One region of the Pseudomonas sp. LS1212 genome, then DNA from elsewhere that is predicted to be linked to it. Evidence: predicted binding sites of a transcription regulator. Region 1 holds the regulator's gene; the other holds the start of a gene.
What was found. Region 1 encodes sigma-54, which starts transcription at its own class of promoters, with help from an activator protein. Its sites were predicted from a motif close to ANTGGCATNNANNTTGCTNT; they were not measured.
Positions count from the first base shown of each region.

Region 2: a site for sigma-54 is predicted at 6,865-6,884, ahead of glnK (P-II family nitrogen regulator). Genes of this name have one in related genera too.

Region 1 is NZ_CP102951.1:4,804,333-4,819,166, forward strand. It holds gene NVV94_RS22365 (KpsF/GutQ family sugar-phosphate isomerase) at 1-773, shown strand, start outside; gene NVV94_RS22370 (HAD family hydrolase) at 773-1,297, shown strand; gene lptC (LPS export ABC transporter periplasmic protein LptC) at 1,306-1,878, shown strand; gene lptA (lipopolysaccharide transport periplasmic protein LptA) at 1,865-2,407, shown strand; gene lptB (LPS export ABC transporter ATP-binding protein) at 2,407-3,132, shown strand; gene NVV94_RS22390 (RNA polymerase factor sigma-54) at 3,314-4,807, shown strand; gene hpf (ribosome hibernation-promoting factor, HPF/YfiA family) at 4,898-5,206, shown strand; gene ptsN (PTS IIA-like nitrogen regulatory protein PtsN) at 5,219-5,683, shown strand; gene rapZ (RNase adapter RapZ) at 5,686-6,540, shown strand; gene NVV94_RS22410 (HPr family phosphocarrier protein) at 6,562-6,834, shown strand; gene pmbA (metalloprotease PmbA) at 6,953-8,299, opposite strand; gene yjgA (ribosome biogenesis factor YjgA) at 8,407-8,931, shown strand; gene tldD (metalloprotease TldD) at 8,981-10,423, opposite strand; gene NVV94_RS22430 (carbon-nitrogen hydrolase family protein) at 10,426-11,277, opposite strand; gene NVV94_RS22435 (YhdP family protein) at 11,291-14,834, opposite strand, start outside.
Region 2 is NZ_CP102951.1:138,449-153,282, reverse strand. It holds gene lysA (diaminopimelate decarboxylase) at 1-509, shown strand, start outside; gene dapF (diaminopimelate epimerase) at 514-1,344, shown strand; gene NVV94_RS00735 (DUF484 family protein) at 1,358-2,095, shown strand; gene xerC (tyrosine recombinase XerC) at 2,098-2,997, shown strand; gene NVV94_RS00725 (HAD family hydrolase) at 2,994-3,689, shown strand; gene sutA (transcriptional regulator SutA) at 3,894-4,217, opposite strand; gene NVV94_RS00715 (secondary thiamine-phosphate synthase enzyme YjbQ) at 4,321-4,746, opposite strand; gene NVV94_RS00710 (ammonium transporter) at 4,958-6,292, opposite strand; gene glnK (P-II family nitrogen regulator) at 6,326-6,664, opposite strand; gene NVV94_RS00700 (accessory factor UbiK family protein) at 7,079-7,339, shown strand; partial or broken gene NVV94_RS00695 (YifB family Mg chelatase-like AAA ATPase) at 7,637-9,128, shown strand; gene NVV94_RS00690 (mechanosensitive ion channel family protein) at 9,215-10,648, shown strand; gene NVV94_RS00685 (FAD-binding oxidoreductase) at 10,645-11,931, opposite strand; gene NVV94_RS00680 (CBS domain-containing protein) at 12,238-12,678, shown strand; partial or broken gene NVV94_RS00675 (Rieske 2Fe-2S domain-containing protein) at 12,750-13,088, shown strand; partial or broken gene NVV94_RS00670 (aromatic-ring-hydroxylating dioxygenase subunit beta) at 13,118-13,336, shown strand; gene NVV94_RS00665 (NADH:ubiquinone oxidoreductase subunit N) at 13,338-13,973, opposite strand; gene NVV94_RS00660 (DUF2789 domain-containing protein) at 14,040-14,279, opposite strand; gene NVV94_RS00655 (aminoacyl-tRNA deacylase) at 14,343-14,804, opposite strand.

The DNA.
Region 1 (14,834 bases):
GCACCGGCACCACCGCTTTCTTCGTGCATCCAGCTGAAGCCAGCCATGGCGACATGGGCATGATCACCCGCGATGACGTCATCCTGGCCCTGTCCAACTCCGGTTCGACCTCGGAAATCGTTACTCTGCTGCCGCTGATCAAGCGCCTTGGCATCAAGCTCATCAGCATGACCGGCAACCCTGATTCGGCACTGGCCAAGGCCGCCGAAGTCAACCTTGACGCGCGCGTCGCCCAGGAAGCCTGCCCACTGAATCTGGCGCCCACTTCTTCGACCACGGCAGCCCTGGTGCTCGGCGACGCCCTGGCCATTGCCCTGCTCGAAGCGCGCGGTTTCACTGCCGAAGACTTTGCCTTTTCCCACCCCGGCGGCGCACTTGGCCGTCGCCTGCTGCTGAAAGTGGAAAACGTCATGCACGCCGGTGACGAACTGCCCCAGGTACACCGCGGTACCCTGCTCAAGGAAGCGCTGATGGAAATGACCCGCAAAGGGCTGGGCATGACGGTGATCGTCGAAGCCGATGGCCGCCTGGCCGGGATCTTCACCGACGGCGACCTGCGTCGCACCCTGGATCGCAGCATCGATGTACGCACTGCACTGATCGAAGATGTCATGACCCCCCACGGCAAGACCGCCCGCGCCGACATGCTGGCCGCCGAAGCCCTGAAAATCATGGAAGACCACAAGATCAGCGCACTGGTGGTGGTCGACAAGCAAGACCGCCCGGTGGGCGCCCTGAACATGCACGATCTGTTGCGCGCGGGAGTCATGTAATGAGTAACGAACTGTTGCAGCGTGGCAAAAACATCAAGCTGGCCGTCTTCGACGTCGACGGTGTCCTCACCGACGGCCGCCTGTATTTCCTTGAAGATGGCAGCGAATTCAAGACCTTCAATACCCTTGACGGTCAAGGGATCAAGATGTTGATGGCCAGTGGCGTGACCACTGCGATCATCAGCGGCCGCAAGACCCCGGTGGTCGAACGGCGCGCAAAAAACCTGGGCATCCCGCACCTCTACCAGGGCCGCGAAGATAAATTGGTGGTATTGGACGAACTTCTCGGCCAACTCAACCTAAGCTATGAGCAAGTCGCCTATCTGGGCGACGACCTGCCCGATCTGCCGGTAATCCGCCGTGTAGGCCTGGGCATGGCGGTAGCCAATGCTGCCGGATTCGTGCGCGAGCACGCCCATGGCGTCACCCTGGCACGCGGCGGTGAAGGCGCTGCCAGAGAGTTCTGCGAGCTCATCCTGCAAGCCCAGGGCAACCTCGCCGCGGCCAACGCCAATTATTTGTAGAGCGATACATGTTCAGTAAAAAGATCCGTAACATTGCCCTGTTCAGCGTGATCGCCGCGCTGCTGGCGGCCGTCGGCTACTGGAACATCAGCCCGGAGAGCTTTCTCGACCGGCCAACGGCCAGCGTCGACGAAAGCGCCATCGACTACTACGCCATCAACGCCCACAGCGTTCAGTTCCTGCCCGATGGCAAGCTGCAGTACGAAATGACTGCCGACAAGGTCGAACACATGAAGGCCAGCGAGATCACCCTGCTGACCAAGCCAGACCTGCAGATGTATCGCGGCACGGAGTTCCCCTGGCACGTGCAGAGCGAGCGCGGCGAAGTCAACCCGGACGGCTCCGAAGTCGAATTGATCGATTCGGTGCGTGTTGCGCGTACCGATCAGAAGAACCGCGCGACCATTGTCACCAGTTCACGCATGACCGTATTCCCGCAGAAGCAATTTGCTCAGACCCAGCAAGCCGTTAGAATCGAGGGCGGTGGCGGGGTGTCCACGGGCGTAGGCATGAAAGCGTATTTGAAAGATAGCAGGATCAACCTGTTGTCCAACGTAAGAGGACAGTATGAGGCTCGTTAAAACCCTCCCTTTTTTGCTCGGCTTGAGCGCAGCACTGGGAAGCGTGAGCGCCTGGGCCCTGCCGACTGACCGCGATCAGCCCATTCACATCCAGTCTGACGACGCTCAGCTCGATGACAAGCAAGGTATCGCCACCTACACAGGCAACGTCATCATCACCCAGGGCTCGATGAAGATCACTGGCAACAAGGTGACCATCACCCGCTCGGCAGCCGGCGACGTCGACGTCTTCACCGCTGTCGGCAACCTTGCCTACTACGAGCAAAAGCCTGCCGTCGACAAGCAGATCGTCCAGGCCTACGCCGTGACGATTCAATATCACGCCGCGCTGGATCGCATCGTGCTGATCGACAAGGCCAAGGTCATTAACGAAGGCAACACCACCGAAGGCGAAAAAATCGTCTACGACACCGTCAAGCAGGTTGCCAATGCCGGTCGCGCCACTGGCGCCAATGTCACCACTCCGCGCCCGCGGATCGACATGGTGATCCAGCCGAAAAAGAAAACCGACGAGCAGAAGGCCCAGTAATGGCGACTCTGAAAGCTCAGCATTTGGCCAAAAGCTACAAAAGCCGACAAGTCGTGCGCGACGTCAGCCTGTCCATCGACAGCGGGCAGATCGTCGGCCTGCTCGGCCCCAACGGTGCCGGCAAGACCACCTGCTTCTACATGATCGTAGGCCTGGTCCTGGCCGATCAGGGCCGCGTCCTGATCGACGACCTGGATGTCAGCCATCAACCGATGCACGGCCGCGCCCGCGCCGGCATAGGCTATCTGCCCCAGGAAGCCTCGATCTTCCGCAAGCTGTCGGTGGCCGACAACATCATGGCCATCCTCGAGACCCGCAAGGAGCTCGACGGCGCCGGTCGTCGCAAGGAGCTGGAAAGCCTGCTGCAGGAGTTCCACATCAGCCACATCCGCGACAACCTCGGCATGAGCCTGTCCGGCGGTGAGCGTCGCCGCGTCGAGATCGCCCGCGCCCTGGCCACCGCGCCGAAATTCATTCTTCTCGATGAACCGTTCGCCGGTGTCGACCCGATTTCGGTTGGCGATATCAAGCAGATCATCCATCACCTCAAGGCCAAGGGTATCGGTGTCCTGATCACCGACCACAACGTCCGCGAGACGCTGGATATCTGCGAAACCGCTTACATCGTCAACGATGGCCAACTGATTGCCGAAGGCGACGCAGAGACCATCCTGGCCAATGAGCTGGTGAAAGAGGTTTACCTCGGCCACGAGTTCCGCCTGTAAGCACCGAGGTGTTAGGCGAATCGCCCGAGCGCTGGCAATTGGCATATTTACTGCCTTAATTGTTACAGCGCTCTAGGCAAACACTTCAGTTTCAGGCATATAATTTGCTTATGTTTGGCGCTTCGGTGCCCTGTAGTGGATGGCGCATGTGCGCCGGCGAATAAGGTGTTAAGCCCCTGCCATGAAACCATCGCTCGTCTTAAGAATGGGCCAGCAACTGACGATGACACCGCAGTTGCAACAGGCCATCCGTCTGCTTCAGTTGTCGACCCTGGACCTCCAACAGGAAATCCAGGAAGCCCTGGAGTCCAATCCCATGCTCGAGCGCCAGGAAGAAGGCGACGACTTCGACAACAGCGATCCGCTGGCCGACAACGTCGAGCAGAAGACTACCCCCGAAATCCAGGAGCCCAGCTACCAGGAGTCCACCCCAACGGTAGACAACCTTGAGGAGGGCGAATGGAACGAACGCATTCCCAACGAACTGCCGGTCGACACCGCCTGGGAAGACATTTACCAGACCAGCGCCAGCAGCCTGCCCAGCAACGATGACGACGAGTGGGACTTCACCACCCGCACCTCCGCTGGCGAGAGCCTGCAAAGCCACCTGCTCTGGCAATTGAACCTGGCACCGATGTCCGACACCGATCGGCTCATCGCCGTGACCCTGATCGACTGCATCAACAATCAGGGCTACCTGGACGAGACTCTCGAAGAGATCTGCGAGGCCTTCGACCCGGAACTGGACGTCGAGCTCGACGAGATCGAAGCCGTCCTTCACCGCATCCAGCAATTCGAGCCGGCCGGAATCGGCGCCCGCAACCTGGGTGAATGCCTGCTGCTGCAACTGCGCCAGATGCATCCCAAGACGCCTTGGCTGGCCGAAGCCCAGCGCCTGGTCACCGACTACATCGATTTGCTCGGTAGCCGCGACTACAGCCAGCTGATGCGCCGCATGAAGCTCAAGGAAGACGAGCTGCGCCAGGTCATCGAACTGGTCCAGAGCCTGAACCCGCGCCCAGGCTCGCAAATCGAGTCCACCGAACCCGAATACGTCGTACCGGACGTGATCGTGCGCAAGGACAACGAGCGCTGGCTGGTCGAGCTCAATCAAGAATCGGTACCGCGCCTGCGGGTCAATCCGCAATACGCAGGTTTCGTGCGCCGCGCCGACACCAGTGCCGACAACACCTTCATGCGCAACCAGCTGCAGGAAGCCCGCTGGTTTATCAAGAGCCTGCAGAGCCGCAATGAGACCCTGATGAAAGTGGCCACGCAAATCGTCGAGCATCAGCGGGGCTTCCTCGACTATGGCGACGAGGCCATGAAGCCGCTGGTGCTGCATGACATCGCGGAGGCCGTGGGCATGCACGAGTCGACCATTTCCCGTGTTACCACGCAGAAATACATGCATACCCCGCGTGGCATCTACGAGCTGAAATACTTTTTCTCAAGCCACGTCAGCACCTCCGAAGGCGGCGAATGCTCGTCCACGGCCATCCGGGCGATCATCAAAAAACTGGTTGCTGCGGAAAATCAGAAAAAGCCATTGAGTGACAGCAAGATCGCTGGTTTACTGGAGGCACAAGGCATCCAGGTAGCCCGTCGAACCGTCGCCAAATACCGCGAGTCACTCGGCATCGCACCGTCGAGCGAACGCAAGCGATTGATGTAGTCGACTGGCAGGTCCCTGAGATGCGCCACAGCGTTCCAGTGGCAGGCAACAGGCCTGCCTCTTTATGCAATGGCAATAAGGAGAAGCGGTATGCAAGTCAACATCAGTGGACATCAACTGGTTGTGACCGATCCCTTGCGCGATTACATCGGCGAAAAACTCGACCGATTGGAGCGCCATTTCGACAAGATCACCAATGTGCAGGTCATCATGGAGGTCGAGAAGCTGAAACAGAAAATCGAGGCCACCCTGCGCATTCCCGGCGGTGAAGTCGTCGCCAATGCGGAACATGACGACATGTATGCAGCAATCGACCTGCTCACCGACAAGCTCGACCGCCAACTAAAAAAACACAAGGAAAAACAGCAGAGCCTTTTGCAAGGTGCGACTGCTCGCTGATACCCCCCACCCATGATTCGACTTGAAAACATCCTGACCCCCGGCCGTTCACTCGTGAACGTGCCGGGCGGCAGTAAAAAACGCGTACTCGAACAAATTGCCAACTTGATCCACCGGGAAGTCCCGGATCTGGAGATGCAAGATGTCTACGAGAGCCTGATCGCCCGTGAAAAACTGGGCTCTACCGGCTTTGGCAATGGCATCGCCATTCCCCACTGCCGACTCCATGGCTGTACCTCACCGATCAGCGCCCTGCTACACCTGGACGCCCCGGTAGATTTCGACGCCATCGATGGTGCACCAGTCGACCTGCTGTTCGTCCTGCTGGTCCCGGAAGCTGCCACCGATGCGCACCTGGAGCTGCTACGCCAGATCGCCAGCATGCTCGACCGAAAGGAAGTACGCGACAGACTGCGCTCGGCAGCGAGCAACGAAGAGCTGTATAAAGTCGTAACGGAAGTACAGAGCGGTCAATAACCATGCGTTTGATCATCGTCAGCGGTCGTTCCGGCTCAGGTAAAAGCACTGCCCTCGCGGTACTGGAGGACAGCGGCTTCTATTGCATTGACAACCTGCCTGCCGGACTGCTACCCGAGCTTGCAGAAAGCGCCCTGATCAATACCGAGCTGTTGCAACCGCTGGTGGCCGTGTCGATCGACGCACGTAACCTGCCCAGCCATCTGTCGCGCTTCCCGCAGTTGCTCGAAGAAGCGCGCAGCCGGCATATCCAGTGCGACGTCCTGTACCTGGATGCCGATGAAGAAACCCTGCTCAAGCGCTTCTCCGAGACCCGTCGACGTCATCCGCTGAGCAACCCCAATCGCTCCCTCGCCGAAGCCATTCGCGTTGAAAGCGACCTGCTTGGGCCAATCGCGGATCTGGCCGACCTCAAGATCAACACGACCAACCTGAACCTGTATCAACTGCGCGACACCATCAAGCTACGCCTGCTCAATACCCCCGAGCCAGGCACGGCGTTCCTGGTCGAGTCATTCGGGTTCAAGCGCGGGATGCCGGTCGATGCCGACCTGGTCTTCGATGTGCGTTGCCTGCCCAACCCCTATTGGAAGCCGGAGTTGCGTGATCAGTCCGGCCTCGACCAGCCGGTTGCCGATTACCTGGCGGCCCAGCCGGATGTCGAAGAGATGTATCAAGATATCTCCAGTTACCTGCTCAAATGGCTACCCCGCTTTGCTGCAAGCAACCGTGCGTATGTCACCATTGCCATTGGCTGCACCGGTGGGCACCACCGTTCCGTCTACCTGACCGAACGTCTGGGTCAGGCGCTGCAGCAATCGCTCAAGAATGTTCAGGTTCGCCACCGCGACCTTTAGCCCAAAGGATTCCTTCCCGCGATGCCCGCTCTTGAAATCGAAATCATCAACAAGCTTGGCTTGCATGCACGAGCGGCTGCAAAGTTCGTCGGCGTTGCTGGCAGGTATCCCTGCCAGATAAGAGCCGGGCGCACTCGCGAATCCATGGTCGACGGCAAAAGCATAATGGCCGTGATGATGCTGGCCGCCGGCAAAGGCACCCGAGTTCATCTGCATGCCGAAGGGGACCAGGAGCAAGAGGCGCTGGACGCCCTTGTAGCGCTGATCAACAACTACTTTGACGAAGGCGAATAGGCCGCAGGAAATAGATCACGCAACCTGCATCCAGCGAGAAAGTGATATTTGAATTGAAATAGACGCAAACAAAAAAGGCGTGCCGCCCGAGCGACACGCCTTTTTTGATATACGTTTTCTAGCTGCCGGCTATCGTCATCCGTTCGATCAACACCGAACCTGTATGAATATTGCTACGGGTTTCAAGATCATTACCGATTGCGACAATTTGTTGGAACATGTCTTTCATATTGCCGGCGATCGTCACCTCCTGAACCGCGAACTGGATTTCGCCATTTTCGACCCAGAAGCCCGCCGCACCGCGTGAATAATCGCCCGTGACCATGTTCAGGCCTTGCCCCATCAACTCGGTTACCAGCAAGCCTCGGCCCATCCTGCGAAGTAGTGCCGCCTGGTCCTCGATGCCGTGGGTGACGAACACATTGTGCACGCCACCGGCGTTGGCGGTGCTTGGCAACCCAAGCTTGCGACCCGAATAGGTGCCCAACACATACGACACCAGCTGGCCATTCTCGATGAAAGGTTTGGCATAGGTCGCCAAACCATCGCCATCGAACGCCGAGCTGCCCAATGCGCGCTGCAAATGCGGGCGCTCATCGAGGGTCAGCCACTCGGGAAACAAGCGTTGCCCCATCGTCCCCTCAAGGAAGGACGACTTGCGGTACAGGTTGCCCCCCGAGATCGCCGAAAGGAAACTGCCGAACAAGCCTCCGGCCAACTCCGCCGAGAACAGCACGGGCACCTCGCAGGTTGGCACCGGTCGTGCGCCAAGCCTGCTGGCGGCACGTTGCGCAGCTCGCACACCGATGCTGACGGGGTCGGCCAGCAACTCGCCCTGGCGATTGACGTCATACCAGTAATCGCGCTGCATCTGCCCATCGCCTTCGGCGATCATCACGCAGCTGAGGCTGTGGCGGGTCGAGGCGTAGCCACCGACAAAGCCGTGGCTGTTGCCATAGACGCGGCAACCCTGGTGGGTATTGAGGGTCGTGCCATCGGCATTCTTGATCCGCGAATCGGCCGCAAACGCCGCGGCTTCGCACGCCAGGGCTTTCTCGATAGCCTGCTCGGGGGTGATATCCCAGGCGTGGTACAGGTCGAAATCCGGCAGGTCTCGCGCCATCAGGGCGGGGTCGGCCAGGCCCGAACACTCGTCTTCGGAGGTATGTTTGGCGATCGCCAGGGCGGCTGCGACCGTCTCGCGAATGGCATCGCTACCACTGGCTGACGTGCTGGCCGAACCTTTGCGCTGCCCCACATACAAGGTGATACCGAAACCCTGGTCACGATTGAACTCGACGGTCTCCACCTCACGCTGGCGAACCGTGGTCGACAGGCCTTGCTCCAGCGACACCGCCACTTCACAGGCGCTGGCGCCCTGACGCTTGGCCTCGGCGATAATCTGCTCGACCTGCTCCTGCAGTGCAGGCAAGGCCTGCGGACCGACGCTTTGGACTGCGCTCATAGTTTTCTCCACTGAAAATCTGCTTTGTGCAGGAACAACCTGCGACAGGGCCGGACAAGCAGCCCCTGACTGGTTATCATGGCGGCGTTTATTAGCGGACTGCCCCCATGGTTGATTCTTACGACGACTCCCTCGACGAGGGCGAAAAAAGCAAATCCCAGGTCAAACGCGAGCTGCATGCTCTGGTTGACCTTGGCGAGCGCCTTACGACACTCAAGCCTGACTTGGTGGCAAAACTGCCGTTGACCGACGCCTTGCGCCGGGCGCTGGCCGATGCGCCCAAGCACACCGCGAATATCGCGCGTAAACGGCACATCCAGTTCATCGGCAAATTGATGCGCGATCAGGACACCGACGCCATTCTGGTGTTGCTTGATCAACTCGATGCCTCCACAAGGCAGTACAACGAACGCTTCCATGGCCTGGAACGCTGGCGTGATCGTTTGATCAACGGCGCCGACGACGTTCTGGAAAAATTTGTCGGCGAATACCCGCAAGCGGACCGTCAGCAACTGCGCTCCTTGATCCGTCAGGCCCAGCACGAGCTTGCGCATAACAAGCCACCTGCCTCGAGCCGCAAAATCTTCAAGTACATCCGCGAGCTGGACGAGACCCAACGCGGTCTGCGTTAGTCGCACGCCTCGGGTTGGGCCGTACAGCCCAACCCGAGGCTGCAGCTTATCAGGCGCCCGTGCCACCGACGGTCATCGCATCGATCCTCAAGGTCGGCTGGCCAACCCCTACCGGGACCGACTGGCCGTCCTTGCCGCAGGTGCCCACACCACTGTCGAGCGACAGATCGTTACCGACCATCGACACCCGGCTCATGGCTTCAGGGCCATTGCCGATCAGGGTTGCCCCCTTGACTGGCGCGGTGATCTTGCCGTCTTCGATCAGGTAGGCCTCGCTGGTGGAGAACACGAATTTGCCACTGGTGATATCGACCTGACCACCGCCGAGGTTGGCGCAATAGATGCCTTTCTTCACCGATGCAATGATTTCCGCCGGATCGCTTTCGCCAGCCAGCATGTAGGTATTGGTCATGCGCGGCATCGGCAGGTGCGCGTAGGATTCACGCCGACCGTTACCGGTACAGGCCTGGCCCATCAGTCGCGCATTGAGCTTGTCCTGCATATAACCCTTGAGCACGCCGTTCTCGATCAGCGTGGTGCACTCGGTCGGCGTACCTTCGTCATCGACGCTCAGCGAGCCGCGCCGGCCGGCCAGGGTGCCGTCATCGACGATGGTACACAGCCTGGAAGCAACCAACTCGCCCATGCGCCCACTGAAGGCCGAGGCGCCCTTGCGGTTGAAATCGCCTTCCAGGCCGTGGCCGACCGCTTCGTGCAACAAGACCCCGGACCATCCGGAGCCCAGCACCACCGGCAAAGTACCGGCCGGCGCCGGAATGGCTTCGAGGTTGACCAGCGCCTGGCGCAACGCCTCGCGGGCATAGCCCATGGCACGGTCATCGTTGAGGAAATAGCGGTAGTCGGTACGGCCGCCACCACCATGCCCTCCGCGCTCGCGGCGACCATTGTGCTCGACGATCACGCTGACATTGAATCGCACCAGGGGACGTACATCGGCCGCCAGGCTGCCATCGGCCGCAGCAATCAGGATGCGCTCCCAGACCCCGGCCATGCTCACCGTGACCTGCTGGATACGCGGATCCAGGGCGCGGGTAGCGGTATCGATGCGCTTCAACAGCTCGACCTTTTCCGCTCGACTGATGACCTCAAGCGGGTTGTCCGGGCCATACAAACGCGTCACATCCGGGCTGCTGAAGACTTGTACCCGGCCATTCTGCCCGGCGCGGGAGATCGAACGTGCCGCCCGAGCGGCTTGTTGCAACGCATCCAGGGTGATGGCATTGCTGTAGGCAAAACCCGTCTTCTCGGCGGATTGGGCGCGTACGCCGACGCCTTGATCGAGATTGAAACTGCCTTCCTTGACGATGCCGTCTTCCAGCGCCCAGGACTCGGAAATCTGCCCCTGAAAGTACAAGTCGGCTGCATCGATGCCCGGCCCGGCCAGTTCACCCAGCACCGACTGCAGGCCTTCGATGGTCAGGCCACCAGGCGCTAGCAGGTGTTCGCTGACAGTGGATAACAACTCGCTCATAGTCACTCCGAGGTATGCGCAGGCCGCAACGCGCCCTGCGAGAAAAAGCGCCGGTGACTGGACACCGGCATCCGCGCCCGGATGGACGCCTGTTCGCTGCTGTCGCGCTCGGCCAGCAGCACGGCTGGGCCCTGATCCTGTTCGGCCAGGATACGCCCCCAGGGATCCACAATGGCCGCATGCCCGAAGGTTTCGCGCGGCCCGGGATGAACGCCGCCCTGGGCAGCCGCCAGGATATAACACTGGGTCTCGATGGCCCTGGCGCGAATCAGGACTTCCCAATGCGCCGCACCGGTGACTGCGGTAAACGCCGCCGGCGCCGTGATCAGTTCCGCCCCGGCCTCGCGCAGCGCGCTGTACAGCTCCGGGAAACGCAGGTCATAACAGACCGTCAGGCCCACTCGCCCGACCGGCGTATCGGCAACCACGACATTATGACCATGGGCATAGTCATCGGACTCACGATAACGCCCACGATTATCGGCCACATCCACATCGAACAGATGCAGTTTATCGTAGCGCGCAATCTGCTCACCGAGGTCATCGACCAGCAGCGAGCAGGCATGTGACTTGGCGTCGGGCTGGTCGGCCGGCGGCAAGGGCACAGTGCCGGCCACTATCCATAACTTGAGGTCGCGCGCCGTCTGTTTCAACCAGGGCAGGATCGGTCCCTGGCCCAGCGCTTCGGCCCGGCCGATAGCCGCACTGTCGCTTCGGCCCATGGCTGCGAAGTTTTCCGGCAGCACCGCCAGCTGCGCCCCGCCTTCGGCTGCCCGCTCGAGCAAACTGCGAGCCTGCTCCAGGTTGGCCAGGACATCACTCTGGCTGACCATTTGAATCACCGCTAACGACATGCTGGACTCCGGCCTATCGATACTTTTCAAAGGGTTTCATATAGGTAATCCTGGGCGCTTTCCACGAGCCTTCGACGCGGTACTGCACGCTGGCAAATCGCGCCACCCTGTCGCCGAGCAGGCGATCGACCAGAAACAGCGCGCCGCCTATCGCTGGAGCACCGACGATCAACGCGGCGATGGGCAGGTTATTGGTCACAGGCAGGGTCACCAACAATTTCGCATCGACCCGGTCGCGGACCATGTCCAGGGTCCCATCGAGCTCAAAGTTGCTCGACGGGCCGGTCAGGGTTATAGGTACCCGCGTTACATAGACACCGTTACTGGCAACCAGTACGCCCTTGACCCGATCATAGCTCAACCCTTTATCGAGCAGGTCGGAGAAATCCAGGCGCAGGCGACGACCGATCGAGTTGAAATTGAGCAGGCCAAACACCCGCAGCGCCTGGGCGCCACCCTCGACTTCGACGAACTGGCCGTTGCGCAAGGTCGCATCGAGGCTACCGGAGAAACGCTTGAGCCCGATGTAGGCCGGCGATCCCGGCCAACTGCCATCCACGTCGAGATTAAAGCTCCTGCTGGTAACAGTGGGTGCATAATTCCAGGCCTTGAGCACGTCCGCCAGGTTCTTCCCCTGCAACTGTCCCTTGAACCAACTGCTCGTTGCACCCGGCGCGCCCTCCCAGACCGCGCTTCCCTGCACCAGCATACCCTTGAGGCCCAGGTCCAGACCGTTGAACGCGACCCCCTTGGCAGTCGGACGGATTTTCATCGACCAGCCCCCTACCAGGTCAGTTCCCTGATACAGCTTGACGATCTTGACGTTCATCGCCGGTATCTTGCGCGGATCGACCGAGGCCAGTGGGTCGGGCGGATTTTCCACGACCACCGCGGCAGGATCGACTGCAGGCAAGCGGACCGTCTGCAGATTGACGACAATGGGCACGCCCTTGGCATCGGGCAGACGGATATCACCGTCGACCTGTTGGCTGTCGAGTTGCAGCATCCAGCCATCGGCACTGCGGCGCAGTTGCAGGTCGGCATTTTCAAGGTTCAGGCCCATTCCCTTGAGCATCCCGACTTTTAGATCAACGCTACGCAACAATTGCCTGGTACTGTCGTCGGGGTCCGTTGCGCCATAGCGCTCGGCCACCTTTTGCCATAGTTCCAGATCCAGTTCGGAAAGCCTGCCACGAACGCGAAAGCCCTTGCCCGAGGGCAACTGGGCGTTGCCCTGGCCCAGAACCAGCTCGCCACGCCCTTGCATGAGATTGCCAACAGGTGCCGCATAGGCGAAATCGGCCTGGTCTGCGTAGTCAAAACCGTAACGTCGCTCGTCGCCTTGCAAGCTCATGCGAAAGACACTGTCGCGCGAATCGCCGGCGACCTTGCCAAAAGGTGCCGGCAGATCAATGACGACCCCCTTCAGGTTCGAGGCGACAGTCAACTGACTGTCAGGCCCACCCAAGGCCAATTGCAGTTGATAAGGCAATTCACCCGAAAGCGGCAACGACTGATTCACCTTCAGCCAGTCAGTGAGCTTCTTAACCGTTACCTGGCCCTTGGCGATTACCCGCGTGCGCGGATCGCCGGGCTTGCCTTCGGCGAAAATCTGCGCGCTTACTGGCTTGTCGAACGCATGGGCGCTGATACCCTGCCCGCTCAACCCCTTGTCGAGGTCGAAGCGAAACTTGCCCTTGAGCCGGGTCAACTCCAATTCCGGCTCCTTGATTTTCAGGCGCGCGTGGTCGGTGTTGAAATCCACGAGAATTTTCGGCTGCTGGCCTTTGACCAGGGGAATATCCAGCTTCAACTTGCCTTGCAGGCTGCCTTCGCCTTCCCAGCCGGCAAAGGTAGGGCCGGTACCGATCGGCGCTTGCTGGAGGATCTTCAGGCCATCGCCCAGCCCGCCATCGAACTCGCCATCCAGATACAGGTGGCTAGTTTCGCCTGCCGCTACACGGGGAATGCTGACATTGACATTACGTACCCGGGTTTCGAGCAGCTGGCCCTGGCTGGCGTGGATCCGCACGCCGCTGTCTTCGACAAAGACATCGCCCTGGACCTTTTGCACATGCGGCCAACCTGGCTGGAAGTCCAGCGTAACGTCGTGAACCTTGAAGAACAGGCTGATACTGCGGGCCGTTTCCGGCGCACCGTGATTGAGCGACCCCTGGTACTGGAAATAGCCTTCATCGACTGCGCCTTTGACGATTGCTTTGCGCAACCATTCGTCCAACGCCGGACCCAACACTTGCGGCAGGTACTTTGCGGTGTAGCGCCCATCGCCCTCGACCAGGCCGACGCGCAAGTCCATGTAGTCCTCGCGGCTTTCGTCAAACAGCAGGCGGATCAGGAAGTCGCCCGCAATCTTGCCTTCTTCGCCCAGGACCTTGAGGTACGGCGCAATCAGGGTCAACCCCTCGTCATCCAGGCGCCAGGTCAGGCGGGCGTTGGCTTTGAGGTAGTGCCAGGGCTCGGCGAAAATAGGGTCCAGATGCAACATGAACTTCTCGGTATCCAGGCGCAGCTCACCTTGGCCCAGGTCCCCGCTGATGCTGCCACTGACGTTACCGGCCGCCGGTGCGCCGTGGTAGGCGTTGAACCCGACCCTGTCCAGATTGGCAGCGAAGCTCAGGCGCTGATCGCCAGTCGCCTTGGGCCGGTAGTCGAGCAAGACATTGCGCAGGCCACCGGTCACCTTCAGGCCATTGACCACCGCTGCCACCTTCTCCGGCAGGGGTACGAGGGCATCGAGCAAAGGCGTTATCGGCGTCAGGTTCAAGCGATCGGCCTGTACGTGCCAGGTTTCTTCAGTCTTTTCGGTAGCAGCCAGCTGGCTCAGTTGCAGGTGCGATTCCCAGCGGGTCTCGCCCAGGCTCATGGCCAGCGAGTCGAACCAGACATTGAAACCTTGCTCGTTGCGCTGGAACCAGGCATTGAGCGCCAGGTCCTTCACATCGACCGCCTTGCGCTCGGCATAGGCACCGCGAAATTGCGGTGCATTCAAGCGAGCCATGGCACTCTGAACCGCGCCATTGCCCCACTCCAGCCAGAATTCACCGCCGGCCTGCAATTGCTCGATCTTCCACTCGCGGGTCAGTCGCGGTGGCAGCCAACGCGCCCAATCGCTCTGGGGCAAGCTCAGGTAGGCCTGGACCTCGGCCTCACGCCACTTCGCTGCTCGAATCCGGCTGCGCGCGTTGATGGCCAGTGGCTGTCCATCGGGCAAGGTCAGGCGCAGGTCCAGCCGCTGCCGCACACTACCGGTCTGCAAGCCGAGGCTCACGTAGGTCAGGGTCATGGGCTCGCGCTCGAAAGGCTCCAGGGTAACCTGGCTGTCGAGCACCGACAGGCGTGTGACCGCCCGCATTTGGGTGAGCAATTGTTCGGGATCGAGCGGCCCTTCCCGAACCGGCAAGCCCTTGAGCGCCCAATGCCCATCCTGGTCTTCCTTGAGGCTCACCTGCAGCCCGTTGACTTCCAGATGGGCAATGCGCAGCTCACGTTCGGCGAGGCTGGCCCACAGGTCCGGCACCACCCGAACCTGATCCAGG
Region 2 (14,834 bases), 1.0 Mb from region 1:
AAGAGCCGCCGCTGGTTGCCGACTACATCAAAGCCGTGCGCGAGCGCGTGGGCGATCGCGACCTGGCACTGGTCTTCGAGCCGGGTCGTTACATCGTGGCCAACGCCGGCGTGCTGCTGACTCGCGTCGAGTACCTCAAACATACCGAGCACAAGGATTTCGCCATCGTCGATGCGGCCATGAACGATTTGATTCGTCCGGCACTGTATCAGGCCTGGATGGACGTCAAGGCCGTGCAACCCCGCGATGCAGAGCCTCGCGCTTATGACGTGGTCGGCCCGATCTGCGAAACCGGCGACTTCCTGGCCAAGGACCGTCAACTGGCCCTGGCCGAAGGCGATCTGTTGACCGTGCATTCGGCCGGCGCCTATGGCTTTGTGATGAGCTCCAACTACAACACGCGTGGCCGTTGCGCCGAAGTGCTGGTCGATGCCGAACAGGTATTCGAAGTGCGCCGTCGTGAAACCGTGGCCGAGCTGTTTGCTGGCGAAAGCCTGCTGCCGGAGTGACCCCATGCTGCTGCGTTTTACCAAGATGCATGGGCTGGGCAATGACTTCATGGTCCTGGACCTGGTCAGCCAGCATGCACACATTCTGCCCAAGCATGCCAAGCAATGGGGTGACCGACACACCGGCGTCGGTTTCGATCAACTGCTGATTGTCGAAGCACCGAGCAACCCGGATGTCGATTTCCGCTATCGGATTTTCAACGCCGATGGCTCGGAGGTCGAACAGTGCGGCAATGGTGCCCGCTGCTTCGCCCGCTTCGTGCTGGACAAGCGCCTGACGGCGAAAAAGCGCATCCGGGTCGAGACCAAAAGCGGCATTATCGAGCTCGAAGTTCGCAGCGACGGCCAGATCAGCGTCGACATGGGGCCACCGCGCCTGATTCCGGCAGAGATTCCGTTCCAGGCCGACGCCCAGGCCCCGAGTTATTGGCTGGATGTCGACGGCCAGGCGGTAGAGCTGGCGGCCGTGTCGATGGGAAATCCGCATGCCGTGCTGCGTGTTGATGACATCAACAACGCGCCGGTGCATGAGCTGGGGCCGAAGATCGAAAACCATCCGCGCTTCCCGCAGCGGGTCAACGTCGGCTTCCTTCATGTGATCGACCGTCAGCGTGCGCAACTGCGCGTCTGGGAACGTGGCACCGGGGAAACCCAGGCCTGCGGCACCGGCGCTTGCGGCGCAGCCGTGGCCGCCATCAGCCAGGGCTGGATGGATTCACCGCTACTGATCGACCTGCCTGGCGGACGCCTGTCCATCGAATGGGCGGGCCCCGGCCAGCCGGTGCTTATGACAGGCCCCGCCGTGCGGGTCTATGAAGGACAGGTTCGTCTATGAGTGAGCAAAACCAATGACCGATCAGCCTCAAGCCCCAGCCGATAAGCCCAGCGAGCAACCCTCTGAAAGCTTGACGCCAGTACTGGAGGCCGATGCCGTCGCTGAGTATTTGCGCGCCCATCCTTCGTTTTTCGTCGAGCACGACGACCTGCTGCCGGAATTGCGCATCCCTCACCAGCGCGGCGACACCGTCTCGCTGGTGGAGCGCCAGCTGAAACTGCTGCGCGAACGCAATATCGAAATGCGCCATCGGCTCTCGCAGTTGATGGACGTGGCGCGGGACAACGATCGCCTGTTCGAGAAGACCCGCCGCCTGATCCTCGACCTGCTCGACGCCACCAGCCTGGAAGAAGTCGTGATCGCAGTGGAAGACAGCTTGCGCCAGGAATTCCAGGTGCCCTTTGTCAGCCTGATCCTGTTCAGCGAGACCGCCACTCCGGTCGGGCGCTGGGTCAACAGCAGCGAAGCCCAGCAAGCAATCGGCGGGCTGCTCTCGGGCGGCAAGACCGTCAGCGGCACCCTGCGCGATCATGAGCTGGATTTCCTCTTTGGCGAAGAACAACGCAAGCAGGTCGGCTCAAGCGCCGTGGTGGCGCTGACCCATCAAGGCCTGCATGGCGTGCTGGCGATCGGCAGCCGTGATCCGCAGCACTACAAGAGTTCGGTCGGTACCTTGTTCCTCACTTACATCGCCGAGGTCCTCGGGCGTATCGTGCCACGCTTCACCAGCACCTTGCGCCCGGCTCGCTAACCATGGAGGCGCACCTGGAGGCTTTCTGCGCGCACCTGCGCAGCGAGCGTCAAGTGTCGGCCCACACCCTGGAAGCGTATCGGCGCGATCTGAACAAAGTGCTCGCCTTCTGCGCCAAGGAGCAGGTGAGCAGCTGGGACGCCCTGGAAATCCAGCATCTGCGCCGCCTGGTTGCGCGCCTGCATCAGCAGGGCCAATCCTCGCGCAGCCTGGCCCGCCTGCTGTCAGCCGTACGCGGCTTCTACCGCTATCTAAACCGCGAAGGGCTCTGCAGTCACGACCCGGCCAATGGCCTGAGCCCGCCCAAGGGCGAGCGGCGCCTGCCCAAAACCCTCGACACCGACCGAGCGCTGCAATTGCTCGATGGTGCTGTCGAAGACGACTTTCTGGCCCATCGCGACCAGGCCATCCTCGAACTGTTCTATTCATCCGGGTTGCGCTTGAGTGAGCTGACCGGGCTTAACCTCGAACAATTGGATCTGGCCGACGGGCTGGTTCAGGTACACGGCAAAGGCAGCAAGACACGTGTGCTGCCCATCGGCCGCAAGGCCCGCGAAGCCTTGCAGCTCTGGCTGCCACTGCGTGCCATGAGCAACCCGCAGGACGACGCTGTATTTGTCAGCCAGCAAGGCCGTCGCCTGGGCCCGCGTGCGATCCAGTTGCGGGTACGCGCCGCGGGCGAGCGCGAGCTGGGGCAAAACCTGCATCCGCACATGTTGCGGCACTCGTTTGCCAGCCATTTGCTGGAGTCGTCCCAGGATCTGCGTGCGGTCCAGGAAATGCTCGGCCATGCCGACATCGCCACCACCCAGATCTATACCCATCTGGACTTCCAGCACCTGGCAACGGTATACGATAGTGCTCATCCTCGAGCCAAACGCAGTAAGGGCACTGATTCATGACCATTAAGCTGATCACCTTCGACCTCGATGACACCCTGTGGGACACCGCACCGGTGATTGTCAGCGCCGAAGCCATTCTGCGCGACTGGCTGGCCGAGCACGCCCCGAATCTCGGGCCGGTACCGGTCGAGCATCTGTATGCAATCCGTGAGCGACTGGTACAGGCCGACCCGGGCCTCAAGCACCGGATCAGTGCTCTGCGCCGCCGGGTGCTGTTCCATGCCCTGGAAGATGCCGGGTACGATCCTTCCCAGGCACAGACACTGGCCGACATGGGCTTCGAGGTGTTCCTCCACGCCCGCCATCAGATCGAGGTCTTTCCCGAGGTCCAGCCGACACTGGAAATACTCTGCCAGCACTACACCCTCGGCGTGCTCACCAATGGCAACGCCGATGTCCGGCGCCTGGGCCTGGCTGACTATTTCAAGTTCACGCTCTGCGCCGAAGACCTGGGTGTTGGCAAACCCGCTCCTGAACTCTTCCGCGAAGCCCTCAGCCGCGGCCAGGCGGATGCCAGCACTGCGGTGCATATCGGCGACCACCCCGGTGACGACATCGCCGGCGCCCAACAGGCGGGCATGCGGGCGATCTGGTTCAACCCCCAGGGCAAGCCCTGGGAGGCCAACCGCGCGCCGGATGCGGAGATTCAGAGCCTGAGGCAGTTGCCCGAGCTCCTCTCCCGCTGGGCGTGATGCAATCTGTTGTAGCCGCTGCCGTTAGGCTGTCGCAGTGGCGCACCAGCTGGAGTCCCGCAGGGGCTCCCCGGCGATATTGAGATCCCGCGCCTGCTTCGCACGTGAGCGTCGCAGCGGCTACAAGTCGACACTACCCGACACCGCGAAGCGCCCATGAAAAAGCCCGCAGCGACGGCGGGCTTTTTCATGGCATGCGGACAGTCAAATAGGGCGGCTGCCGTACTTGTTGTCAGGCTTCTTGGGTGGATCGGCCACCACATTCGGCTCGACTTCCTGCACTTTGCCTCCGCGCGCGAGGAATTCTTCCATCGCCCGGGCCAGCGCATCGCGCTCTTTGTTCTTGGCTTCTACGCTGGGCAGCTCATCGACCGAGACCGCAGCTTTGGCCTTGCCCTTGGCAGTAGGGACAGGTGCATCACCACCATCGTCTTCCGCGACATCTTCAACGGCCGCTTCAAGACCTTCTTCGGCTTCGTCATCGTCACCTACTTCGAGGTCATCATTTTCCAGATCATCGTCGCTCATGTTCTACCTCATGACTTGCGAAAAGCAGATTAGTTATAGCCCAGCTTCACCCACTGTCGAAGGCCTGCCAGGAAAAATTCAACATCCACTGGTAACCAGCGGCTTAAGCGCCCTCGCCGTGCAGCGTGGCGAGGAGCTTGCGAGCACCGCCATGATCGCGATGCTCGCCCAAATAAACACCCTGCCAGCTGCCCAACGCCAATCGCCCGGCCATGATCGGCAAGCTCAATTGACAGCCTAGCAAACTGGCCTTGAAGTGTGCAGGCAGGTCGTCAGCACCTTCGTCGTTATGTTCGTAACCCTCTGATCCTTGTGGGACCAACCGGTTGAAAAATCGTTCGAAGTCACGACGAACCGCCGGGTCGGCGTTCTCGTTGATGGTCAACGACGCAGAGGTATGTTGCAGCCACAAATGCAGCAAGCCGGCTCGACATTCGCTCAATTGCGGCAAACCGGCGAGTATCTCGTCAGTCACCAGATGAAAGCCCCGGGGTCGTGCCCGCAAGGTAATCAGGGTCTGCTGCCACATACCGTTCTCCACAGCTTCGGCGCGCATTCTAGCGCGCTCTGGGAAAAAGCAAAGAGGCTATATTTCTCTGCGGGCTGTAAGTGTTCGACCCACATTTGCCGACTGTATCGACACGCCTTGAATCGGCTCGTAGAAACCGTTTGCGTATAATGCAAATGACAAACTCCAGACAAAAAAATGCCCGGCAAGCCGGGCATTTTTTTCGCCGCGATTACAGGTTGTAACCACGCTCGTTGTGCTGCGCCAGGTCGAGGCCGACGGCTTCTTCCTCTTCGTTGATCCGCAGGCCCATGACCACATCCAGCACCTTGAGGATGATGAAGGTCACGATGGCCGTGTAGATGACGGTGAAACCGACGCCTTTGACTTGAATCCAGACTTGAGCGCCGATGTCCTCGACAGTGCCGAAGCCACCCAGTGCAGGGGCTGCGAACACACCGGTGAGGATTGCGCCGACGATACCGCCGATACCGTGTACGCCGAAGGCGTCCAGCGAGTCATCGTAGCCCATCTTGCGCTTGAGGCTGGTGGCGCAGAAGTAGCAGATCACACCGGCCGCCAGGCCGATCACCAGGGCGCCCATCGGGCCTACGGTGCCTGCTGCCGGGGTTACCGCAACCAGACCCGCCACCACACCGGAAGCGATACCCAGTGCGCTTGGCTTGCCGTGGGTTACCCACTCGGCGAACATCCAGCCCAGTGCAGCTGCAGCTGTTGCTATCTGGGTGACCAGCATGGCCATGCCGGCCGTGCCGTTGGCGGCAGCTGCCGAGCCGGCGTTGAAGCCGAACCAGCCGATCCAGAGCATGGCCGCACCCATCAGGGTGTAACCCAGGTTATGAGGTGCCATCGGGGTGGTCGGGAAGCCTTTGCGCTTGCCCAGTACCAGGCAGGCAACCAGGCCGGCCACACCGGCGTTGATGTGCACCACAGTACCGCCAGCGAAGTCGAGAACGCCCCAGTCCCACATCAGGCCGCCGTTGCCGCTCCAGACCATGTGTGCAATCGGCGCGTAGACCAGGGTGAACCAGATACCCATGAATATCAGCATCGCGGAGAACTTCATCCGCTCGGCGAAGGCACCCACGATCAGGGCCGGGGTGATGATCGCGAAGGTCATCTGGAAGGTGATGAACACCGCTTCCGGGAACAGTGCGGTTGCCGAGGTCAGGCTGGCAGGCGTCACACCGCTGAGGAAGGCTTTCGAGAAACCGCCGACGAAAGAATTGAAATTGACGACACCCTGTTCCATGCCAGTGGTATCGAACGCCATGCTGTAGCCGTAGATGACCCACAGCACGCTGATCAAACCGGTAATTGCGAAGCACTGCATCATCACCGACAGAACGTTCTTGGAACGCACCATGCCGCCGTAGAACAAGGCAAGGCCGGGAATGGTCATGAACAGCACCAGGGCTGTCGAAGTCAACATCCAGGCGGTGTCGCCGGAGTTGAGCACAGGGGCTGCCGCCTCTTCTGCCATGGCCAGGCCAGGCATTATTAGGGACAAAAGGGCTCCTAGCCCTGCGAAGCGACGCAGAGTCATATTGTTATCTCCTGGGGCGTTGGGTTTGGCGGCTTAGATTGCGTCGGTATCGGTTTCGCCGGTACGGATGCGAATAGCCTGTTCCAGATTGACCACGAAAATCTTGCCGTCACCGATCTTGCCGGTGTTGGCCGCCTTGGTGATCGCCTCGATGACCCGATCAAGATCCTTGTCGTCGATAGCGACGTCGATCTTCACCTTGGGCAGGAAATCGACTACGTACTCTGCGCCACGGTACAGCTCGGTATGGCCCTTCTGGCGACCGAAGCCTTTGACTTCGGTAACGGTAATGCCCTGCACGCCGATTTCGGACAGTGACTCGCGCACGTCGTCCAACTTGAACGGCTTGATGATGGCAGTGACTAGCTTCATGAAACTCTCTCCCGAATTGGTGGACTTGCCCCAGGAAACAAACCCAGCTCAAGTCTAAGCGCAGTGTCTGGCTTTGTAACGCATCGTCGGTCTTGCATCCCCGCGACCGACGCCAATCACTGCTCCTGTCGAAACACTTCCCCTGCGTTGCGCACTGGATTCGTCACGATGACTACATCAGTGCAGGGGTCATCAGCGTGTAAGCAGAAACCTTGCCATAACCAACAAATCCTGTGATTACAGTGACTTGGCTGTTTCTTGCGGAGGACTTTGCAGGCAAGTCGTCCAATTGCGCACAACAACGGTGCGCTACCGCTCGTCCTGATGCGCGAAAAGCGTGCAATGCAGCAGGCTCCCCAAGACTATAGACACCGCGTGGTACACTGGCGCCCATCTGATTCTGGAAACTTGACCATGCTCGCGCCCAAAGCCTTTCTCGACGCCCTGAGCGACCACGCCTCCCGTTTGTTCAGTGGCGATACCGCACAGCCTCGCGCTGAACTGGAGAGCCAGTTCAAAGCCCTGCTGCAAAGCGGTTTCAGTAAACTGGACCTGGTCAGCCGGGAAGAATTCGACAGCCAGATGGTCGTCCTGGCCCGCACCCGTGCCCGCCTGGAAAGCCTGGAAGCGAAAGTCGCCGAGCTCGAAGCACGGCTGACGCCACCCGCCGAGTAAGCCAGCGCCGCACCAACCCCTGGCGGCGCCTTGCACGCCTCCCTACACTGCCCCCATTGAGCCACTGATGGCGTGGGGCAGCTGCCGATGAATCGCAATGAACTGCGCAAGGCCGACATCAACCTGATGGTGGTCTTCGAAACCCTGATGCTCGAGCGCAACATGACCCGGTCAGATCGAGCAACACAGGCAACACCATGACGCACAAAAGGCGAGCGTTTCAATCTCGCCGCCCATCTCGCTCCACTATTCTTGCAAGGCCGCTGGATGCGGCGTTCACCTCATCATGGAGCAATCATGTCCCTCGCCATCGTCCACAGCCGCGCCCAGGTCGGCGTGGTGGCCCCGGCCGTCACGGTCGAAGCCCATCTGGCCAACGGCCTGCCGGCGCTGACGCTGGTTGGCTTGCCCGAAGCCACCGTGAAGGAAAGCAAGGACCGGGTGCGTAGCGCGATCCTCAACTCCCGGCTCGACTTTCCCGCCCGGCGCATCACCCTGAACCTCGCCCCCGCCGACCTGCCCAAGGACGGCGGGCGCTTCGACCTGGCCATCGCCCTTGGCATCCTCGCGGCAAGCGGGCAGATGCCGCCCACGGCATTGCACAACGTCGAGTGTCTGGGCGAACTGGCGCTGTCCGGCGGCTTGCGCCCGGTGCAGGGCGTCCTGCCTGCCGCCCTCGCCGCCCGGGATGCCGGGCGCGCGCTTGTGGTACCGCGTGAAAATGCCGAAGAAGCCTGCCTGGCATCGGGCCTTACTGTCTATGCGATAGAACATCTGCTGGAGCTGGTCGCCCACTTCAACGGCCAGAACCCGATCAGCCCGTACAAGGCCAATGGTCTGTTGCTGATCAGCAAACCCTACCCCGATCTGAGTGAAGTCCAGGGGCAGCTTGCTGCTAAACGCGCCTTGCTGATCGCCGCGGCAGGAGCGCACAACCTGCTCTTCAGCGGCCCGCCCGGCACCGGCAAGACCCTGCTCGCAAGCCGCCTGCCCGGCCTGTTGCCACCGCTGGGCGAGCGTGAAGCCCTTGAGGTCGCCGCCATCCAGTCGGTCGCCAGCCATGTGCCGCTGAGCAGCTGGCCGCAGCGCCCGTTCCGTCATCCACACCACTCCGCTTCCGGCGCAGCGCTGGTTGGCGGCGGCAGTCGCCCGCAGCCGGGCGAAATCACCCTGGCCCATCACGGTGTGCTTTTTCTGGATGAGCTCGGAGTTCGACCGCAAAGTCCTCGAGGTCCTGCGCGAACCGCTGGAGTCCGGCGAAATCGTCATCGCCCGTGCCCGCGACAAGGTCCGCTTCCCTGCCCGCTTCCAACTGGTTGCGGCAATGAATCCCTGCCCCTGTGGCTATCTGGGCGAGCCCAGCGGCCGCTGTCGTTGCAGCAGCGACCAGGTCCAGCGCTATCGCAACAAACTCTCGGGCCCCTTGCTCGATCGCATCGATCTGCACCTGACCGTCGCCCGTGAAGCCACCGCCTTGAATCCCACTGAACCCAGCGCAGATAACAGCGCCAATGCCGCCGCACGCGTCGCCGAGGCCCGCGAGCTGCAACTCAAGCGCCAGGGTTGCGCCAACGCCTTCCTCGACCTGCCCGGCCTGCGCCAGCACTGTCAGTTATCCACCGAGGATGAGAAATGGCTGGAAACCGCCTGCGAGCGGCTGACCCTGTCCTTGCGTGCGGCGCATCGCTTGCTGAAAGTCGCGCGCACACTGGCGGACCTGGAACAGGCCGAAACGATTGGTCGAGGCCATGTGGCGGAGGCGCTGCAGTATCGGCCGTCGAGTCAGTGAAAGCCCAAATGCACCCCACCTTGTAACGAACTACATTTGCGGGGATTCTGAGCACCTTCGGCGTCAGATCCAGACCAGAGGACGGCATGCTCACATTTATCCAGAATCACCCCTTGGTGATCGGTGCCACCTTGCTGGTGCTCGACCTGCTGGTTTGGCGGGTGATCCCGGCCGAGCACAAGTCATGGCGTATTTCTGCCAAGCTCAGCGTCTTTCTGTTGTTCAGCTGGGTGCTGATCAGCGCAGGGATGAGTCCGCTGCAACCGGCACCCTGGCCCGAGGATGTTTCGCACAACCTGGTCGCCACGGTGCTGGAGATTTTTTGGTGGCTGTTCGGCGCGCGTACGCTCACGGTGGTACTGGCGATGATGCTGATCCCGCGCACCGGTCATACCGGGCGGTTGCTGCAGGATGTGATGGGGGCAGTGATTTTCCTGATCGCGATCGTGGCTGCGGCGGCCTATGTCATGCAGTTGCCGGTCAAGGGCCTGCTGGCGACCTCGGGGGCCATGGCGATCATTGTCGGCCTGGCCTTGCAAAGCACGTTGAGCGATGTGTTTTCCGGGATCGTGCTCAATACCACCAAGCCTTACCAGGTCGATGACTGGATCTCTATCGACGGCACGGAGGGCAAAGTGGTCGATATCGATTGGCGCGCGACTCACCTGCTGACCGGGCAGGGCAGCATGGCGGTGATTCCCAACTCGGTTGCGGCCAAAGCCAAGATTCTCAACTACAGCCGCCCGAATGATGTCCACGGTGTTTCGATCAGCGTGGTGGTACCGGCCAGGGTGCGGCCACGGCGAGTACTCGATGCGCTGGAGAAAACCCTGCAAGGCAGCAGCGCCCTGTTGTCGTTTCCAAAGCCCAGGGCAACAGTGAAGAGTTCGGGGCTGGAGTCCATGGAATACGAGGCCAGCGGCTTCGTCGCATCAATGGACAAGAAGACCGAAGTGCGCAACCTGCTGTTCGATCTCGCCCACCGCCACCTCGAAGCCTCGGGCGTGGTCTGGAACGGCGATGCCTCCCAGGAGCCCTGGACACGCCAGCGAAGCCTGCTGGAAGAGGTGCGGGTGTTCCGCTCCTTGACCCGCGAAGAAAAGGACATGCTCAGCCAAAGCATGACGCCGGTTGAGTATCCAGCCGACCAGGTCATCCTGAAGGTCGGTGAAGTGTCGGACTATCTTCTGGTAATCGGTACAGGAGTCGTCTCGGCATCCATAGCCGATGGCAATGCGCTGATCGAGGCCGGCCGCATGGGGCCCGGAGAAATTCTCGGGGAAGAAGGCATCATCGAAGGCGAAAGCACCCGGGCAGAGTTCCGCAGCCTGACCACCTGCACCCTCTATCGCATCGAGAAGAGTGCCGTGCGCAACTGCCTGGAACAGCGCACGGAAGTGAAAGCGGCGCTGAGCAAACTGCAGCGCTTCCGCCAACAGGCCAGCCAGTCCCTGTTATTGCAAAAGCCGGTCGCCATCAAAAAAGGCGGCTTTCTGAACTGGCTGCACAAGAAGGTCTAGAGCACCACGCGCAGACATTGCCCGGCGTGGTACAGGGAGAATCCCGTCTCGTAGAGGCCGGCCCGCAGTGCCGCTGCCGCCACCGGTTTCATGGGCGAAAATGGAATTGGCAATTGATCGCGGTTGTCTTCGATCAGGTATTGCGCAAAGGCTTTGCCGATGACCGTACCGGTAGTGTTGCCACGACCGTTGTAACCGGTCACCGCAACGATGCCCGGCGCTGGCTCGAACAAGCGCATCAGGTGATCGGGGGTGAAGTCGATGCAGCCGGTCCAGTGCATTTCCCAGTCGACTTTGCCCAACTGTGGAAAGTAATGGCCCTGGATACGGTCGGCCCAACTGCGAATGAACCAGGCCGGCTTGTTGTCGACTCGTCCCAGGCTGCCCAGCAACAAGCGGCCCTGATCGTCGCGACGGATGCTGCTCAATACAGTGCGGGTATCCCAGGACCCTTGGCCATGCTTGAGCACGCTGTCCGCTGCGGCCCCACTCAAGGGCACTGACGCGACCTGGTAGTAGTAACCTCGGAAGAAATGCTTCTGCAGGTCGGTCCAGTCGCCTTCGGTATAGGCCCCCGTGGAGATCACCACCTTGTCGGCGCTGACCGAGCCCTTGGCGGTTTTCACGCGCCAGCCGCTATCCTGCCGCTCCAGCCCCTGCACTGAGGAATGTTGATAGATCTGGCCGCCCAGTCGCGTGACCGCTGCCGCAAGCCCCAGGGTGTAGCCCATTGGGTTGATCGTGCCGGCGCGGCGGTCGAGCAGCGCAACGGAGACTTTGTCGGTGCCGCAGAATTCCTGGCAGAGGGCACCGGTCAGCAGCTGGACATCGGCACCGCGTCGGGTCCACTGCTCATGGCGCGCCTGCAGGTCGGCGACGCCCGTGGCATTGTGCGCCATGTGCAGCGTGCCTTCGTTACGGGCCTGGCAGTCGATGCCGTGTCGCTTGATCATGGCGAAGACTTCGGCGGGTGCCTCGCCCAGCACTTTGTTCAGACGGCTGCCCTGCTGCTGGCCAAGGGTAGCCTCGACGTCGTCGGGGCGAATCCAGGTACCGGCATTGACCAGCCCGACGTTGCGCCCCGAACCGCCGTGGCCCAGTTGCCAGGCTTCGAGCAGGATGACCCGCTTGCCTTGCTCGAGCAGGTGAATAGCGGCGGACAAGCCGGTGATGCCGCCACCGATGATGCATACATCCGCCGTGACATCACTGGCCAGCGCAACGGCTGTTGGCGCTTGTGGTGTCACATGTTCCCACAGACATTCTTGACGCAGTTCTGTCATGACCCCAATGGCTCCGTGTTTCTGCCTGCTTCGACGGTGCGCCTGCATCGCTGGCAAGCCAGTTTCCACAGTGAAATGCGAGCTCCTGCGTTCCCTTGTGTGTGGCTTGCCAGCGATGAGGCCCTGACGGGCCTCCACAAATCAAACCACCGAACCACCTCGCGCAGACTTATACCCAGTTTTTGTGCGAAAAAACACGGCAATGACGTTTTTCTATAGTGTGCATGCCGCTTTCATCCTTGCCCTGCAGGCCGCTCTCTACGATTCTGTATAGACGCCCCATGCACCTTACTGGAGAGGCCCCGCATGAAGACCGTTGCCGAACTGCTTAAGCTCAAGGCGGAGAAACACCAGCAAGTCCACACCATCGCCTCGAGCCAGATGGTGCTCGAAGCGCTTCAAGAAATGGCCAACAAGAACGTCGGCGCGCTACCGGTAGTCGACCACGGCCAGGTGGTCGGCGTGGTCAGCGAGCGCGACTATGCGCGCAAGATGATCCTCGAGGGCCGCTCCTCGGCCAAAACGCCCGTCAGCGCCATCATGAGTGCCCCAGTGATCACGGTGGGCACTCATCAAACCGTCGAGGCCTGCATGGCCATCATGACCGATAGCCATTTGCGCCATTTGCCGGTCGTGGAAAACGGCCAACTGGTGGGCCTGCTGTCCATTGGTGACCTGGTCAAAGAGGCGATTGCCGAACAAGCCAGCCTGATCCAGCAGCTTGAGAAATACATTCGCGGCGAATAAGGCTGCCGCCTGGAGTGATCAATGCAACGGCCTGGAGCAAACGGCATCAGAACGAGTTGTTCTGCCGGGATATCAACGCCTGCCAGCACCGCGGCACCACCCTGACCCGCGTGGGCAAGGGCAACCAGTCCACCTTCACCTGCCCCTTCCATGCCTGGTGCTACAGGAGCGACGGCCGCCTGGTGAAGGTCAAGGCACCGGGCGAGTATCCGGAAGGTTTCGACAAGGCCACCCGTGGCCTGAAGAAAGCACGCATCGAAAGCTACAAGGGCTTCGTCTTCATCAGTCTGGACATCAATGGCAGCGACAGCCTGGAAGCGTTCCTCGGCGACACCAAAGTGTTCTTCGACATGGTGGTCGCCCAGTCGCCAACCGGCGAGCTGGAAGTGCTGCCGGGCAAATCGACCTACGCCAGTTCGAGGACTTCTTCAACGACCTGTTCGACGAGAACAGCGAATTCCACTTGCCGCAGTGGGACTCCGAACACGTCTACACCACCGACCCGAAGCGCGGCATGTCGCTGATCTATTACCCCAGCCGTTCAGGCCTTGAGGATCGCGTGTTCCGCATTCGTACTGGCAAGGCCGCTTCGACCATCCCGATGCCTCGCACCCTGCACATAATCAGCAACGTGCGCTTCGCCGAGCGCGAAGGGGGCGCTACAGATACTCCCCCTCCAACTCATCGAGTTGATGATCGAAACTGCGCAACCGTGCCGACCAGGTGTACACCAGCACTTCCAGGTCACGATTTATCACCGCCCCGCCCATCGAGCTTTCCTGGGAATCGCACAAATCCAGTTGATAACGCTCTCGGGCCATGGCCACCGCAACGGTGGAGAGCTCTCGGGCGTTGTTCAGCCAATGCCAGCCACTGCTGTGGATTTCCTGATCCAGTACCCGGCATTGCACCTTGAGGGCTTCGAGGCTTTTTTCCAGCGGGGTTCCGGTCAGTTCGCCCATGACTTCCTGGAAGGTGCGGCCCGGCTGCCAATAGCTGCCCCAGAAGTAGCGATCGAAGACGGTTTCGACCCGGCGCAAGGCCACTTTGGTATCCCAGATCGCCACCAGGGCTTTGCCCTGGGCCAATCGACGCTTCTTGAGTTGCACGTTCTGGTACGCAGCCCATGCCAGTACGCACAGCGCCATGGCGGCGATCAACGCCGAGACGCTGTAGAGAAAGACCAGAGCCTTGTCGAATTGATAGGCCTGGGACACGCCATAGAAATAGGTCCCTGTCAGCAGGGTCAGCGCCGTGATGGCGCACCAGAAACCGGGTGCGTAGGGATCTTTCATCGCCACAATCCCCCTCTTCTTGTTTTCCTGAGCATAGCAACGCTTCGGGTTACGCAAGGCCCCCATTCACCTCATTTTGCGCAGCATCAGGTTGAGCTGGTCGACCACCTCGGCCCAATCGGCGTCATCCTGGATACCCTCACGCAAGAAGTCCGCCTGGGCCTTGGTCCAGAAAAACGCGTCGGCCAGCACCAGGTTGGGCTTGAGCGGCGAATGGCTGGCGACAAAGGCGTCTATGCCGACCGGATCGGTCGCAAGGCCCAACTGTTTGAACAAGGACGGCAGGCTATGGATCGGTGATTCCATGAGTGACTCCTCGCGCCAGGTTGGTTGCAAACGGCCACGACCTGGCACTCGGTTCGCGTTTCATTAATGACAAACCTCACGCACTTCGGCATGGGGTACCAGTTTCAGGTATTCGTCCATTTTCATATGGACCAGGTAGCTGTGATTGCCGGCTTCCAGGTAAATATCGCCCTGACGGGTGAGCGTCGGGTCGAGCAGCATTTTCATGCCATAGGCCTCACCCAGTGCCGGAATGGCACCACGCTCGCAGTCGCCGAACAGATGCGGCAAACCGCTTTCGCGGGTCAGTTGCCAGTTACCCAGGCTCTGGATCTTGCTCAGGTCCAGATGCTTGTTGGCCGGAAGCACGGCCATGATGTAGTTACCGTGCCGGTCATCGAGAATGACCGATTTGGCCACTCGCTCTGCCGGAACGCTGGCCACCCGCGCAGATTCCAGGCTTGTCGCTGAATGTGGGTGGGCCACTATGTCGAAATCGCAACGCGCTTGTTTCAGGCTGCGTTCGACTGTTTGTGCCATACGCATGATTCACCTCCATGCCCTGCCGGGATCGAC